DNA from 4 places in the Brevibacillus sp. NPDC058079 genome. Region 2 is predicted to be linked to each of the others. Evidence: riboswitches for the same ligand, from Rfam matches in the RefSeq annotation. Region 2 holds a riboswitch; each other region holds the start of a gene.
The links. A riboswitch is a leader RNA that binds a small molecule or an ion and turns the genes downstream of it on or off. The one in region 2 is predicted to bind S-adenosylmethionine.

Region 1: another riboswitch for S-adenosylmethionine. It lies ahead of ACFVS2_RS04200 (ABC transporter permease); the one in region 2 lies ahead of ACFVS2_RS08350 (homoserine dehydrogenase).
Region 3: another riboswitch for S-adenosylmethionine. It lies ahead of metH (methionine synthase); the one in region 2 lies ahead of ACFVS2_RS08350 (homoserine dehydrogenase).
Region 4: another riboswitch for S-adenosylmethionine. It lies ahead of ACFVS2_RS28450 (homocysteine synthase); the one in region 2 lies ahead of ACFVS2_RS08350 (homoserine dehydrogenase).

Annotation. Positions count from the first base shown of each region.
Region 1 covers NZ_JBHVSO010000001.1:880,886-885,099, forward strand. The annotation lists gene ACFVS2_RS04190 (MBL fold metallo-hydrolase) at 1-1,110, shown strand, start outside; gene ACFVS2_RS04195 (sulfite exporter TauE/SafE family protein) at 1,142-1,933, shown strand; SAM riboswitch class I at 2,056-2,160, shown strand; gene ACFVS2_RS04200 (ABC transporter permease) at 2,270-3,202, shown strand; gene ACFVS2_RS04205 (ABC transporter permease) at 3,207-4,154, shown strand; gene ACFVS2_RS04210 (ABC transporter ATP-binding protein) at 4,168-4,214, shown strand, end outside.
Region 2 covers NZ_JBHVSO010000002.1:349,357-353,570, forward strand. The annotation lists gene ACFVS2_RS08345 (CapA family protein) at 14-1,183, shown strand; gene ACFVS2_RS08350 (homoserine dehydrogenase) at 1,246-2,511, opposite strand; SAM riboswitch class I at 2,601-2,712, opposite strand; SAM riboswitch class I at 2,779-2,885, opposite strand; gene ACFVS2_RS08355 (hypothetical protein) at 2,982-3,116, opposite strand; cobalamin riboswitch at 3,276-3,481, opposite strand; gene ACFVS2_RS08360 (DinB family protein) at 3,745-4,214, opposite strand, start outside.
Region 3 covers NZ_JBHVSO010000001.1:141,382-145,595, forward strand. The annotation lists gene ACFVS2_RS00740 (YcdB/YcdC domain-containing protein) at 1-1,515, shown strand, start outside; gene ACFVS2_RS00745 (YjcZ family sporulation protein) at 1,583-1,690, opposite strand; SAM riboswitch class I at 1,904-2,005, shown strand; gene metH (methionine synthase) at 2,127-4,214, shown strand, end outside.
Region 4 covers NZ_JBHVSO010000013.1:27,600-31,813, reverse strand. The annotation lists gene ACFVS2_RS28455 (ArsR/SmtB family transcription factor) at 1-203, opposite strand, end outside; gene ACFVS2_RS28450 (homocysteine synthase) at 362-1,666, opposite strand; SAM riboswitch class I at 1,757-1,863, opposite strand; gene ACFVS2_RS28445 (rhodanese-like domain-containing protein) at 2,166-2,477, shown strand; gene ACFVS2_RS28440 (SCO family protein) at 2,559-3,185, shown strand; gene ACFVS2_RS28435 (YqzG/YhdC family protein) at 3,182-3,520, opposite strand; gene ACFVS2_RS28430 (hypothetical protein) at 3,624-4,214, shown strand, end outside.

The sequences.
Region 1 (4,214 bases), on a different contig from region 2:
CGCTTTTTTATCGGGAACTTGCTATTTGAAGTTATGCATACGCCTGGCCATACACCCGAAAGCATCTCCTTCCTTTTGACAGACCTCGGAGGGAATGCAGATCGCCCCATCGGGATCTTTACGGGAGATTTTGTCTTTGTCGGCGATATCGGCAGACCGGACTTGCTCGAAAAAGCAGCGGGAATGAAGGGTACGTCCGAGTCAGGTGCAAGAGCCATGTTCCAGTCCCTCCAAAAATTCAAGCAACTGCCGGATTATATGCAGGTATGGCCAGCTCATGGCGCAGGAAGTGCTTGCGGCAAAGCACTGGGGGCCGTGCCGTCTTCTACCGTCGGTTATGAAAAGCTCTTTAACTGGGCGATGGCACACTCCAGTGAAGAGGAATTCGTCAAGGCACTCCTGGATGGACAACCAGAGCCACCAACGTATTTTGCAGTGATGAAACGAGTGAATAAGGAAGGTCCTGCCTTGCTCAACGAACTCCCTGTTGTTCAAGAGTTCAACTCGTTTGAACAGGTAAAGGAATCGCTGGAAAACGGACAGATTATCGATACGCGTCCTTTCCAGAATTTTGCGAAGGGGCATCTGGAGGGAACACTTCACATTCCTTTTAACAAGTCATTCGCCAACTGGGCGGGCTGGATCGTTGATTACAATCGTCCGGTACATATTCTGGCCACACCAGATCAGCTGGACGAGATTTTGCTAGCCTTACATTCCGTAGGGATTGATCATGTTACAGGCTTTATCGACAGCGGCAAGCTGATGGAAAGTGAAGTGTCTTCGCTCGAGACAATCGAAGAGGTAACACCGTTGGAGATTGCAGAACGGGTGGGAAAGGGAGAGGTTCACGTAGTAGATGTACGTAATCTGACTGAGTGGAAGGAAGGACACATTCCGGATGCACAGCACATCATGCTCGGTACGCTCGCCATGCGGCTGGATGAGATTCCTCACGATAAGCCTCTTCTCGTACAGTGCCGTTCCGGTGCCCGATCCGCTATTGGCGCAAGCATTCTTCAGGCAAATGGATTCAAGGATGTCATGAATTTGAGCGGCGGAATCTTGAAATGGCAAAAAGACGGCTTGGCAGTCGTAGAACGAGGGTAAAACGAATCGAGGTGTTGCAAAGGGTGAGCGTATGACTATCGACCTTGTGATCACACTGTTTGTTATCGGTTTCGCGGGATCATTTATTTCTGGTCTCGTCGGAATCGGGGGCTCCATCATCAAGTATCCGATGCTTCTGTACATTCCGCCCGCCCTTGGATTCGTTGCTTACACAGCTCACGAAGTATCCGGAATAAGTGCAATCCAAGTATTTTTTGCCACCCTAGCTGCTGTTTGGACTCTGCGAAAAGATAAGCTTATTCATTACCAGCTCGTTCGGTACATGGGAAGTGCCATTATCGTAGGAAGCTTGCTTGGAGGGTATGGAGGAAAATATCTCTCGGCAGAAGCCATCAATATCGTTTACGCCATCCTGGCCACTATTGCTGTAATCTTGATGTTCCTGCCAAAAAAGCGAATGGACGAACGTGAACAGTACGAGGTTATCTTTCATAAACCAACAGCCGTATTATCCGCTTTGATTGTCGGAGGCGCTTCCGGAATTGTCGGGGCAGCTGGCGCTTTTATTTTGGTTCCCATCATGTTGATCATTCTCAAGATCCCGACAAGAGTTACGATTGCTTCATCTCTTGCCATTACCTTTCTTTCTTCCATCGGTTCGACTGCAGGGAAATGGATGGCGGGCGACATATTACTGTGGCCATCCGTGATCATGGTAATCGCCAGTATCATGGCAGCGCCGCTCGGTACGAAGGTCAGCAAACGTTTGGATACACGGGTTCTCCAAACCATTCTGGCCTTGTTGATCCTAGCCACCACGATTAAGATCTGGGCTGATATCCTCATATTCATACGTGTGTGAAGATTTACTTTTTTCATAAATAAAATAAAGAAAAATCAATTGTTATGGAACAGGATTGACATATCCGAGTAAAATGATAAGATAAAAAAGAATTTTACGATGAAATTAAATTTCATAGAACATTCTTATCTAGAGTGGTGGAGGGACTGGCCCGATGAAACCCGGCAACCTTGGTCTGATTGACCTTACGGTGCCAATTCCTGCGGAGTTATTCTGCGAGATGAGAAGGTGGGAACCGTGTAATTGCCCCTCTTCTTTTCGGAGAGGGGTTTTCTATATTTATAATTCATAGTATTCATATCTTTTTACTTTGTATTATGTGAAGGAGGAAACAACGTGCTTCATTATGCGGTCAAGCGTGGCTTTCTCATGATCGTTACCCTTTGGATTATTGTCACGGTAACGTTTGTGACCATGCACCTGATTCCGGGTGACCCGTTCGCGTCTGACGCCAAAATGCTTCCAGAAGAAGTGGTAAAGAACATGCGGGCGGAGTACAACCTGGATCAGCCAATCACGGTACAGTACCTGCTCTATCTGAAAGGATTGCTGCAATTTGACTTGGGGCCCTCTATCCAGTCCAAGACGAGGGATGTGAACACGCTGATTGCAGAGGGATTCCCCGCATCGGCTGTTCTGGGACTCCAGTCCTTTATTGTCGCACTGGCAGGTGGAATCACACTGGGAATCGTAGCGGCACTCTATCACAATCGAACCTTGGATTTCTTGTCTATGTTTGCAGCCATCATTGGGATCTCCGTCCCCAGTTTTATTCTGGCGCCACTTTTGATCAAGTACATGGCGGTCAAATGGGAGCTTCTTCCCGTTGCTGCGTGGGGGAGCTGGGAGCATTCGATACTTCCAACGCTTGCGCTCGCTATCGGTCCGCTCGCCATTATCGCCCGTTTCGTACGAGCCAGCATGCTTGAGGTTTGGCAACAGGAATACATAAGCACGGCGGAGGCGAAAGGGCTTGGCACCTTTTCTATTGTCGTTAGACACGGGATGCGCAATGCCATCCTGCCGGTTCTTACCTTTATCGGTCCGCTGTTTGCCAACCTGATGACGGGAACCTTTGTGGTGGAAAAGATTTTCGCCATTCCCGGGCTCGGCAAATACTTCGTGGAAAGTATTTTTAACCGCGATTATCCCGTTATTTTGGGAACGACAGTGTTTTACAGCTTTGTGCTCATTTTTACTTTGTACATCATCGACCTACTGTATCGGGTGATTGACCCGCGCATCAGATTGACGAGTGGAGGGAAGTAGCGTTATGGCCAATCAGGCAACACAACTGGATAGCCTGTTTCGACCAGTAGACCGAAACAGGCTATCCGAAGAAATTCGGGAACGTCCCAGTCTTGGGTATTGGCAGGAGGTATTGCAGCGGGTATGCCGCAACAAGCTGGCAATGCTTGGGTTCTTCCTGCTCATGGCAGTGGTAACCCTCTCGATCATCGGTCCGATTCTCGTTCCCCACAGCCCGCATGAACAGTCATTGACGAAGGGTAATCTGCCGTTGTCGGGCGAGCATTGGTTTGGAACAGATGACTTGGGTCGGGACATGTGGGCACGTACCTGGGTAGGCGGTCAAATCTCTTTGTTTATTGGTGTGGCGGCAGCTGCTATCGACCTAGTGATCGGTGTATGCGTCGGCGGGATTTCCGGTTACATGGCAGGGAGGAACAAGCTGGGCGACCGTGTGGACAACATCCTGATGCGATTGGCTGAAATTCTGTACAGCATTCCGTATCTGCTGGTGGTAATTCTACTGATGGTGGTTCTGGAGCCTGGTCTCACAACGATTATTATTGCCCTTTCACTAACTGGTTGGGTCGGAATGGCCCGCCTGGTCAGAGGACAAATCATGCAGATCAAGCGTCAGGAGTTTGTGCTGGCTGCAGAAAAGTTGGGTACCTCTCATGCCAAAATTATCATCAAACATCTGCTGCCAAATACGATCGGCGTCATCATCGTCAACCTGACCTTTACGATACCGCATGCGATTTTTGCCGAATCGTTTCTCAGCTTTCTTGGGCTGGGTGTGCAAGCGCCAACCGCCAGCTGGGGAACCATGGCCAACGACGCGCTAGCGGTTATGCTGAGCGGACAGTGGTGGCGGCTGTTTTTTCCGGGATTCATGATTTCCCTTACCATGTTCGCGTGCAACGCGCTCGGGGATGGTTTGCAGGACGCACTGGACCCGCGGATTAGGAAATGAGGGGGAGTACATCGTGAAGCCATTGTTGGAAGTAGATCAGCTGCGCGTCTCCTTTCGCAC
Region 2 (4,214 bases):
ACAAGGGGGAAAAATGAAAGAGACCAGATCAAGCCGGGTAAAAGTTCGGCGCAAGCACTCACGCAGAAAATGGGCACGCGTTGGAAAGAACACGCTCCTATTTAGCGTGTTGGCCATCTTCGTCGTCGGAACCTACTACCTATTCCAAACTGTTATGGATGGAGAACATGCCAACCCGAACACGCAGCCTGCTCCTGACAATACCGTGAACCAAAAGACTTCTGTGCAGCTCACCTTTGTCGGTGACATCATGATGTCAGGGAATGTAGAGAAAACCTTACTAGCAAACAGCTATGACTACCCATACAAGCATGTAAGCTCGCTCTTTTTGCAAGATGATATCACAATTGCCAATTTGGAGACGCCGATCACCGAAACTGGTGTTGCTGCACAGAACAAGGCCTATGTCTACAAGTCGTCGCCACTTGCTGTTCCTGCCATGAAAAACGCTGGGATTGATGTGGTGAATCTCGCCAATAACCACTCGATGGATCAAGGAGCGCCGGGATTGCTGGATACCTTTGACGCTTTAGACGAAAACCGGATTGAATACGTCGGCGCAGGTAAGGATGCCAGCCGTGCCTATTCACCTGTATTCATAGAAAAGAACGGCATCAAGATCGCGATTCTCGGCTTCAGCAGGGTCATTCCCGAAACGAGCTGGTATGCAGGGCATTCCCAGCCAGGTATGGCCGCTTCCTACGATCCTTCACTAGCAGTAAAAGCGATCCAAGAAGCGAAAAACCAAGCGGATCTCGTCGTGGTGATTGCACACTGGGGCAAGGAACGCGCTGATTATCCTGTCGATCATCAAAAAGAGTTGTCTCGTGCCTACATCGATGCTGGTGCAGATTTGATTGTCGGCGGTCATCCCCACGTACTTCAAGGTTTTGAACGATACAACGACAAATGGATTGCGTACAGTCTCGGCAATTTCATTTTCACACGATCAAACGAACCCAAGACCTGGGAAACGATGGTTCTGCAAGCAAACTGTACGAAAAGCGGCGATTGTGAGCTGACGATGCTTCCGTTTCACGCAGAATTGGGACAAGCTGTACCCATGAATGAAAGCAACGGCGCTACCCTGCTAAAACGCATTGAATCCATTTCAGAGAGTGTCGACATACAAAGTGACGGGCGTATTCAACCTCGTGCAAAAGCGGTGGAGACTGCCCCCTGACAAAAGAAGCCGTGTTTCCAGGTAACTAGAAATACGGCTTTTCTTCTTATGATTCCTCTTACTTACGCAGATTCGATAATAGGGAAGCAGCGCACTTCTAAGCCAAAATCATTTTTCAATAGGAACTCGTGCTCTTCGCTGATTCCTGTCACGATCAAACCTGCGCGCAAGACGCCTCCCAAGTCGAATTGGACTTTTAGTTTATGCACGTTGACTCCTGCGTGCTGAAGGAAATGCAGGACACGATCTGGCGTAGCAGTATGACATGAGCCCTCAAGATAACATAGGACGTGTTCTACCGAGTCCACCGTGACTCCAGCTTTGTCAGCCGTTTTTTCTTTCCAAGTAGGATGCGGTGTGAATGGCTGTGTCAATAAATAGGCCAAATCCTCCACGACTGCACTTGCTGTGGGGAGCTCTCCTGCCCCTCTTCCTGTAAACAACAAGTCTCCTACGATGTTGCCGGATAGCTGGACAGCATTAAACGCGTCGTGGATTTGCGCCAACGGATGGCTCAGCGGAAGCATGGTTGGTTCAACAGATAGGCGAATTCCTTTCTCAGCTTGATAGGCCTGCGCGATCAGCTTGATCCGGTACCCGAGCTCGCTCGCAATTCGAATGTGACCTGCTGACAAATCTGCAATTCCTTTGCGAACAACATCTGCTAAAGGCAGCGATTCTCCGTACACAAGCTGTGCCAAGATATACAACTTGTACATAGCATCAAAGCCTTCCACATCCGAACGAGGGTCTGCTTCCGCATAGCCCAGCTCCTGCGCTTGCTTAAGCACCTCCTGGTAGGAGAGCTGCTCTGCCTCCATTTTCGTCAAAATGAAGTTCGTTGTTCCGTTAAGAATACCACGAACGCCTTGAATATCGTTCGTGCGTAGGAACTGCCGGAGCACGCTCAAGATCGGGATGCCCCCTGCCACACTCGCTTCATAGGCAAGATGCACTTGATGTTGATTTGCCAAATCGACTAGCTCCGTTCCTTTTTTCGCCAGGAGCTCTTTGTTGGCAGTTACCACATGGCAGCCCTTTTCGATCAAAGCACGGACGTAGTCATAGGTAGGTTCTACACCACCCATGACCTCCACCACGATATCCACATTGCTGCTCAATACATCCTCAAAGTCTGTTGTCAGTAAAGCCGGGTCGATATGAACCGCCCGCTCTTTTTCCGAGTCACGCACCAATGCCTTGACGATCTCAATTCGTTTACCCAGACGAGAAGCCAGCTTCTCCTGCTGCGAACGGATCGTTTTGATTACGCCTCCACCCACTGTTCCCAATCCCAATAATCCCACGCGTACCACTTCTGCACTCATCCTGACCACCCCATACCCCGAATTTTAGATAAAAAGAAAAGCCATCTTCGATAAGAAGAAGGCTTGTTAGCAGCTAATAATGCTCCCCCTCCTTATCTCCCAGGACGTATATGTCCTGCAGGAATTGGCACCTTGTCACAAAATATGCGTGACGGTTGCCGGGCTTCATCGGGCCAGTCCCTCCACCTCTCTGGATAAAGAAAATATGAAATTGAAAAAAACCTTCTTCGCTAAGAAGAAGGTTCATCTACTAATGGAGTAACCCGCTTCTTATCTTTCGAGACGAAACGTCTCGCAGGAATTGGCACCTTGTCGCATTATGCAACGGTTGCCGGGCTTCATCGGGCCAGACCCTCCACCTCTCTGGATAAGAACCATTTATGCTGTTGAGCTTTATTCTAAGAAATTCCAAGGCAAGCGTCAACAAAATTCTTTCTTTTCTGATTGCAATCTGAATTGGCCAGGCTTTCTCAGTTGTGGGTGAACAGGCTTTCTACCTCTTCCATACTACAGCAAGTGCAATGAAACACGCCCTCCTGGCATTCCTCAGGCAGCTCTTTTTCCTCGACATATCCGCACCATTGGCAAATAAAAAGTTGCATCATCGCACACCCTCCTCTTCTTTTATCCTGCCCAAAATAAAAAGAGCATTTTCCACTCGACCGTGACGATCGTTAGAAAATGCCAGAAAAGGAGGGACGTACTTGTCCACTCGCTGTTTTTCGCAAGCCATCTCTAACACCTCCCTATCTCCCGTAGGTCTATCAGTGTTGTCGAAACAGGCAGGTCTCCTGACTATGGGTTCATCGTCTAGCGTCGCCTTCCCCGTCTATTTTGATAGACCAGTGGCTTGTTGGACGCTGACTCCCCTCTTACAGTGGCGGGACCGTGTCGGATTTGCACCGAGCTTCCCTATTATCCTTGTGGCGAATTGGTTACGCCCTAAGGAACCTGTTTCCACCTATGGAATTGTCATTTCTTACTACTACACTCAGATTTTACCTTATTCCTCCTTGTTTTTCGAACATTGTTCGTGGGTCAGTAACCATTCCTTTCGCCACAAGTCACCCGAACAGCCTGCTAAACTCCCGTTTGCTCCTATAGGTGGTCAATGTGTGCCAGACTGTTTTCTGAAAGTCTGTCCCTTTCATCCACTGGGGAACAGAAAAAGAATGTCTCTTGCCGGAAAAATATTCGTCCAGCTGTTGCCGGCAAAAGAGGAGAGGCTCTGACCTACCCCAAATACCGATCTTTCAAAATGGCAGTGTGGTGAGCTTCATGTCCAGCAATCACATAGGCCAACGTCCTTGCAGATAGCTTGTTTCCGTTGGCAAGTCCTGTACGCAACCACGCTTCCGGAAAGATTCCGCGGACCTGTGCGATGGTGGAAGCCCGAACAGCCTTATACTCTTCCAGTAAATCAGAGAGGTCTCTTAGCTGAAAACACCCGTGTTCGACAAAAGCATTCTCATCAAAACCGACGAGGGGTGTCTGATCTCCTCTCGCGATTCTCAGTAAGCGATAGCTCATGATGCGTTCTGTATCGACAAGATGACCCAAAACCTCTTTTACCGTCCATTTGCCTAGTGCATACCGATAATCAATTTGCTCAGGCGCAAGTGACGAAAATAGCGCGACTTGCCTCTCTCCTTGTTGCGTGAGGATCGTTTGCAGATCGCCCTCTGGTACAAGCCCAATATAAT
Region 3 (4,214 bases), on a different contig from region 2:
GACGTATTGTCAGTTGGAATTGACCAGCATGAGCAAGTCACATTTTTCGGGCGATTGAACAAGAGTGAACAAGCCTTTTTCACCAAGCTGACAGATGCCGTGCCCGATTTGAACCCCTCCCTTCTTCTGTTGGATAAAGAGAAGAACCACGATGGCATGTTAGTAATCTTGGGGAAAATGAACAAGGAGGGGCATCAGGTTTCTCTTGCGATCTATGGAAATGGTCAAGCACTGGAATCGTATATGCTTCTGTATAGGGATGAAAAGGAAGCAGCGAGCCGGAAAGAAGCAGAAGGAGCAAAAGCCTTGGAGCAAGAGCGACAGTTTCTGAACAAACTGCTCGGGGCTGATAGCGAGAACTATCGGTTGTTGGACGCCAACAATCCAGGATTGTACTTGCGATACTATAACGGGCTGCCAGTGTTGTCTGATGAAATAAGCATAGTAACAACTGACTCTGGCCATGTCCAATATTTCAGGAAGGAGCCCGTATCATTCGAGCCGTCACGATATCCAGATGTATCGACTGCTGTGTCAGAAGAGGTAGCCATCAAAGAGCTGAGTGAGCATATGAAGCTTCGATACGTGCAGAATCCGAGAATACGGCCAGAATCAAAACAAGGAGAGAAGTGGCAGCCTATTCTGGAGTACACGCCAGCTGTTTCCTTCATGCAACGAGGACGTGAAGATGGTACGGAGTGGCATATCGACGCGACCAGTGGCAAGATTGTGTATGGAACGGGAGATAACGGGCTTGCCTATGATCAGTTGAATACGAAGAAAGCACATCCAATCGAATCTCCGAAAGAATACGTCAAGGTTCGCTCCAAGGATGAGGCAAAAGCACTGCTGCAAGCAGAGTTCGGCGTACAGGTAGAAGGCTTGACCTACAGAGAGAGTGAACGTGAGCGCGATGGACGCAAGGAATACGTCTGGTATGATAAAAATGACAAGTATATCGGCGTAGAAGTTATCGCAGAAACAGGCAGTGTCGTCGGGCTGGGAACACCGCGTTCCAATGCTGCAGTGACAGTCAAACGCCAGCAAGCGGAAGAGGCTGCATTCGCCTTTCTGCATAAATACGTCGATCCAGGTGTAAAAGAAGTACAATTGGCACAAGTTATACAGCCAGGCGAAGCGAGTCCTGTGTCATCGGGCGAATGGGAATTCAGATTTTTCCTGAGCAAGGATGGCATTCCTGTACAGGATCGCGAGCAAAAAGCGGCTTATTCGGTAACGGTCGATCCGTCTACGGGCAAAGTGACAAAGTTTGATAACTACAGAGAGACGCACGAGTTGGTGGAGCTTCCAGCATCCGACAAGATCATCTCGAAAGACAAGGCTGTTGAGGAGTATTTACGCGTCATGCCTTTGAAGCTGGTCTATTTGATGAAAGATGTGGATGGGCAAAAATTACCTCAACCGAAGCTGGCGTATGTGCCGTGGAGTGAGGAAAAGCTTGCGAACAAATTTATGGCCCTTGATGCCGTGACAGGCAAGATCATCGCCGACTAAAACGAAAAAAAGGCTATCCCGCAGCCATTCCTGATGGCTTTTGGGATAGCCTTTCTTAAACACTTATCTAACAGTCGTCACACGAGCACCCGATAATAACCAACAGGATAAACAGCACGAGCACGATTGCGAAGCAGTCACCGAAGAATCCGTTCCCGCAGAAAGATGTACTCATCTTTGTTTCCCCTCCTTTCCGTTATACTCCAGTCTATACACGAATGCCGATATTGGACTGGGCGGATGCCCAGCTTAGGCAAAAATGGGCGCGTAAGAGAAGAGGCTTAGTAAAAAATAGACAATTCACAATTGACGGGGAGACAAAGGGGGTGTTAAGATACTTGCAAACATTCAAGACATTTCACAATACAACTAAATGACAAGTGTACGACTCTTATCCAGAGAGGCAGAGGGACTGGCCTGATGAAGCCTCGGCAACCGGTAAAAATCCGGTGCCAATTCCAGCAAAGCTACGTGCTTTGAAAGATAAGAGGATGTCTCAGGCGTTTTCGTATCTGCTGACAAATCCTCTTCTTTCAAAGAAGAGGATTTTTTGATTTTATTTACCTAATGACAGAGAATAAGCCGATGCAAGGGAGAAAAGGGGCACGTCAATGAAACCAACTTTTCGCGAACAGCTTTCCCGGAAAATTCTGATTCTGGACGGTGCAATGGGCACCATGCTTCAACAGGCGAACCTGACTGCTGATGATTTCGGCGGTGAAGCCTATGATGGCTGTAATGAACTCTTGAACCTGACCAGACCAGATGTGATCCGTTCCATTCATGAGAAATATTTAGAGGCGGGAGCAGACATCGTCGAAACAAATACGTTTGGTGCTGCTTCCATCGTTTTAGCCGAGTACGATGTGCCAGAGAAAGACCTTGAGATCAATATAGCGGCAGCACGCTTGGCCAGAGAAGCGGTGGATGCCTATTCCACGGAGGAGTGGCCGCGTTTTGTAGCAGGTGCAATGGGACCTACGACCAAAACCCTTTCGTTGACAGGCGGTGTCACTTTTGAAGAACTGGTCGAGGCGTATTATCGTCAGGCAAAAGGTCTGATTCTCGGTGGCTCCGATGTTCTTCTTTTGGAAACCTCGCAAGATACGTTGAACGTTAAGGCCGGTGGAATTGGGATTCGCAAAGCTTTTGAAGAGCTTGGACAGGAGATCCCGGTGATGCTGTCAGGTACGATTGAGCCGATGGGCACGACGCTTGCTGGCCAAAACATCGAGGCGTTTTACATCTCCTTGGAACATATAAAGCCAGTCTCTATTGGTCTGAACTGTGCGACAGGACCAGAGTTCATGCGTGATCATCTGCGGACATTGTCGGGAATTGCCCAATGTGCGGTCAGCTGTTATCCGAACGCAGGCTTGCCAGATGAGAACGGTCATTACCATGAAACGCCACAAGGACTTGCCTCGAAAATGCTGGCGTTCGCTGAACAAGGCTGGATAAACGTCGCTGGCGGTTGCTGCGGAACAACGCCTGACCATATTCAAGCGATGGCAGAAGCATTGAAAGACTGCAAGCCTCGCAGTGCAGCTGTAGAACCGCTGAGCGCGGTCTCCGGGATCGAGGTCGTTTACGTCGAAGATGACAATCGTCCCCTGCTAGTAGGGGAGAGGACCAATGTCATCGGTTCCAAAAAATTCCGTGAAATGATTGCAGCTGGTCACTATGAAGAAGCATCTGATATTGCCCGGGCACAAGTAAAGCGCGGCGCACATGTCATCGATATATGCTTGGCTGATCCCGACCGTGATGAATACGAAGATATGGAAAAATTCCTACAGTTCATCGTGAAAAAAGTAAAAGCGCCCCTCATGATCGACTCGACAGATGCCAAGGTTATGGAGCTGGGACTTCGCTACTCGCAAGGGAAGGCCATTCTCAACTCGATCAACCTGGAAGACGGGTTGGAGCGATTTGAGGAAGTCGTTCCGCTTATTCACAAGTTCGGTGCCTCCGTTGTCGTTGGAACGATTGAGGAAGCGGGTATGGCTATCACTCGCGAAAAGAAGCTGGAGGTCGCGCAACGCTCGTACGACATTCTTGTCAACCAGTATGGAATAAAGCCACAGGATATTATTTTCGATCCACTCGTCTTTCCAGTAGGGACGGGGGATGAACAATACATCGGCTCTGCATTGGAAACCGTAGAAGGAATTCGTTTGATCAAACAAGCAATGCCTGCTTGCAAGACAATCCTGGGTGTCAGTAACGTTTCCTTCGGCTTGCCTGCTGCAGGTCGGGAAGTGCTGAATGCGGTCTTCTTGTACCACACCACTCTCGCAGGGCTTGATTACGCCATCGTCAACACGGAAAAGCTGGAGCGCTACGCTTCGATTCCAGAAGACGAGAGAAAGCTGGCAGAAGCTCTTCTATTCGAGACAAATGATGAGACATTGGCGGCCTTCACCGAATTTTATCGCCAAAAGAAAAAGGAAGTCAGTGTGGAAGTCTCCTCGCTAACGCTCGAAGAACGCTTGGCCCGTTATGTAGTCGAAGGCTCCAAGGATGGTCTAGTGGAAGACTTGAAGCTGGCTCTGGATAAATACGTACCGCTCGAGATCATCAACGGTCCGTTGATGACTGGGATGGAAGAGGTCGGTCGCCTGTTCAACGGCAACCAGCTGATCGTGGCAGAAGTATTGCAGAGCGCAGAAGTTATGAAGGCATCCGTATCGTTTTTA
Region 4 (4,214 bases), on a different contig from region 2:
TCCTTCGCATAGTCGACTTCTTGCCGTACAGAAGGTGACAGCTCGTCCAACAGTTGACGCCAGTAGGCAGGAGGGTGTTCCATCGTGTGATGCAATTGATCGTAGGTAGCGGCAGCGATTCCCAAGGCTGCTTCGAATAAAGGAGAATACGAGATCTCCACGCGATATGTTGTCCGTTCACTTCCGATATTTAAAACTTTCACGTCTATCCACTCTCCCAAAATTTTCTTGAATGATAGTATTATAAAAACATCGAATGAAAAGTTCAATTATTTTCGAACGAAAATAAAAAAGTAAAAGAAGAATCACAAACCTCTATCCAAAGAGATCACGTGATTCTTCTTTCCTTGTAAAGGTATGGTTAACCTACCGTAGATAATTGCAACGCACGCTGCAAGGCTTGCTCCAGATCAGAGATGATATCGTCGATTGATTCTGTGCCGACGGAGAGGCGAATGAGTCCCGGAGTCACTCCGGCTGCTGCCTGCTCTTCTTCTGTCATTTGCTGATGTGTTGTGCTAGCTGGATGAATGATGAGTGACTTGGAGTCCCCGACATTTGCGAGATGGGAGAACAGCTTCACTGATTCGATCAATGTTTTTCCTGCCTCAATGCCACCGCGAATTCCAAAGGTCAGGATCGCGCCAGCACCTTTTGGCAAATATTTTTGTGCCAATTCATGCTGGGAGTCTGACTCCAGCCCTGGATAGCTCACCCACTCTACGGCAGAGTGATTGGTGAGGAATTGAGCTACTGCCAAGGCGTTCTGGCTATGCCGCTCGATGCGCAGATGCAGTGTTTCTAATCCTTGCAGGAACAAGAAGGAGTTGATTGGGGCGACAGCCGCTCCGATATCGCGCTGGAGCTGGACGCGCGCCTTGATAATATAGGCGAGTGGACCGACTGCCTCTGTATAGACGACACCATGGTAGCTTGGGTCAGGTGTAGTCAGACCTGGGAATTTTCCGTTGTTCCAGTCGAATTTTCCGGAGTCTACGATGATACCGCCAATTGCTGTTCCGTGGCCGCCGATGAATTTGGTGGTGGAATGCACGACAATATCGGCCCCGTGCTCAAAAGGACGGCACAAAATCGGAGTCGCGAAGGTGTTGTCCACGATCAAAGGCACGCCATTTTCGTGGGCAATATTGGCGATCGCCTCGATATCAGCGACATCAATGCGCGGGTTGCCGATCGTCTCGCAGAACACGGCTTTTGTTTTTTCATTGATATAGGCACGGAAATTTTCCGGATTGGATTGATCAGCAAAATGAACCTTGATACCGAGGCGGGGAAGAGTGTGGGCGAACAGGTTGTAGGTACCACCGTAGAGGCTGCTGGAAGCGACGATCTCGTCTCCTGCATGCGCAATATTTAAAATGGCGAATGTAATGGCAGCTTGCCCGGATGCGGTCGCGAGTGCGCCTACACCACCTTCGAGCAGGGCAACACGCTTCTCAAACACATCCTGTGTCGGATTCATGATGCGTGTATAGATGTTCCCAAACTCTTTTAAGCCAAACAGGTTGGCAGCATGCTCCGTATCACGGAAAACGTAGGAGGTCGTCTGATAGATCGGAACAGCACGTGAGCCTGTTACAGGGTCAACCTCCTGTCCACCGTGTACCGCAAGTGTTTCTGGCTTCCATTGTTGTTGATCGGACATGTCCATCTCTCCTTTTACTATGGGAAATCGGCTAATAAAAAACGGAGCATTCTCCTGAGAAGAAGAAGGCTCCGATCATGCACGGGCTTGTGTTCATCTCTCAGAATCACTGGATTCTGCAGGAATTGGCACCATGCAGCTAGTCTGCTGGTTGCCGGGTTTCGTAGGGCCTGTCCCTCCACCGCTCTTGATGAGAAAAGTTGTTGTCGTAATTGTATGAAAATATCCCCTCGCTGTCAACGCATAATAGGAAGTTATCAGGGAGGTTTTTATGTATATATAGATTCACTCATGCCATTAATTTGTAACGCTTTTGCCTCAAGCTGTTCACATCCCGTGTGGCTACTGTCGCAGCCAAATAGGAGATAATGGTAGAAAATAGGGAGCATGGATGTATGGTGAAGCCAAGTGCTCTTCGCGTTAGAAAAGTAAAAAAGCGTGTGATATCATGGAGGTGGTTACAACTGATCTGATCGTACATATAGGAGGATAAATAGCGATGAGCCATGGAGTAAAGGAAATGACACCACAAGAGCTGTTGGAAAAGCTGGAAGCCAAAGAGGAACTGCAAGTCATTGATGTACGTGAAGTAGATGAGTGGAATGCAGGTCACATTAAAGAGGCTAAGCTGATCCCACTCGGCTTTTTGCCGCACCGTATCGATGAGCTGGATAAGAACATTCCGATTGTGATGGTTTGCCGCAGTGGTGCCAGAAGCAATACAGCTACAGAGTATTTGAGTGCACAAGGGTATGACGTGGCGAATATGGTTGGCGGCATGCTCGCATGGCCAGGTGAAGTGGAACAGTAAGAAGGTATAGAAACAGTGTGAATGCCTCCCGTGTGTAATCAGGAGGCATCTCGCATGGGACAAGCAGGGAGGAAGCAACCCGTGAGTGAAGGAACACAATTGCAGCAGGAATCTGCGATGAAAAAACATTGGTTTCCTGTGTTAGCTGGTATTATCCTTTTGGCTATCGTCGGAGTATTTGGTTATAAGTATATGACAGAAGAGAAGATCGAAGTGTTGAAGCCCATCGCGGACTTCACCTTAGACAACAGTGACGGAACAACCTATACATTTAATGAAAGTGCTGGCAAAGTACGACTGGTGGAGTTTATGTTTACCAAGTGCCCGGATATTTGTCCGGCGACTACGTACAACATGGCCAAGCTGCAAGATCAGTTGAAGGAAAAGGGACTGTTCGGAGACAAAGTAGAGTTTATCTCCATTTCCTTTGACCCTGATAACGATACGCCGGAAGTCTTGCAGGAGTACGCAGCCAAGTTCAAGGCAGATCAGAGTAGCTGGAAGTTCCTGCGAGGGGACGCTCAGGCTGTAGAGAAAGTGACGAAGGATTTTGGTCTGATGGTCATGAAGCAGCCAGATGGTTCTTATGCTCATACGGCTCGCATGTTCCTTGTGGATGGAGATGGAAACATGCGCCGCGCGTACGGGATGGCAGCTGACATGGACATGGAAGTCATGATGAAAGAGATGGAACAGCTCGCTGACTAGCGAGTCTCCTCATAGGAGATGTTTACGACATCTTCTGTCTGATTCACGAATTCAATATGAATGAGTAACGCCCACCTGCGATTGCCTTCTTGAAGCAAGAGCTTAAACGTCTCTTCTGACGTGGTGGGCGTTTTTTGTTTTCGTCCGACATGAAGGTAGTCCACAATTTGAGCGTTTGGATATCGCTTCATCGTCTCCTGCATCGCGAGCCTGCCCCATTTTGCATAGGGAGGCTGGGCATAGGTAGGGAACGGCTGAAAGAGGAACAGGAAAAGTACAGTGGAGAGTAGGGGCATCATGTTCCGATAACAAAATAGGCGACGAGCGGCTTGCACTTGCGTATCCCTCTCCTTTTCGAAATGGTTTGCCATGTATTTTGAAGACTTTTCGGAATATCATTCGTAGAAAATAATGACAATGAAATGCGGGAGGTTTTCGATGCATTACTTGCTCATTCCCTTATTTGGCCTTCCTATTTTGGTGGGGGTTCTTGCAGCCATTTTTCAAAAGCCTCCTTTCTGGAAAAAATGGGGGCTCACGATTGCTTCTGCCGTATTGATTTACGGAGGCTGCTTCGCTGCGAATGTATATTGGCAAATGAAGTATGGCATTCCGGTGTTACCCACGGAGTCCGACTTGGAGGTATTTTTATACTTTTGTATCCTGTTGGTGTTTGTTTGTATCCTCATGTATATTGTTTTTTTGATCATGATGAGAAAACAGTTTTGGAAAATGAACCTCGTTTTTCTATGCACAGCTTTTGGTTTGTTTAGCTTTTTTGCTGCTGCTTTTTTAGGCATGGGGCCCTTTTTGAAAAAGGCGGAGTACGTCACCGTCGTACAAAAAGCAAAAGACCAGTGGAAAGCGGCGAAGATGGACAATGAGAAGCCGATTGATCTCGCCATCGTATACAGCAGACAAGACTGTACCAAAAATTGTGCTGGGTATCCGTATACTAGTCTGATCCTGGTACGGAATCAGTCGGATCAGCCGTTGGAGATCGACTTGAAACTGCGATTGCAAAACAAA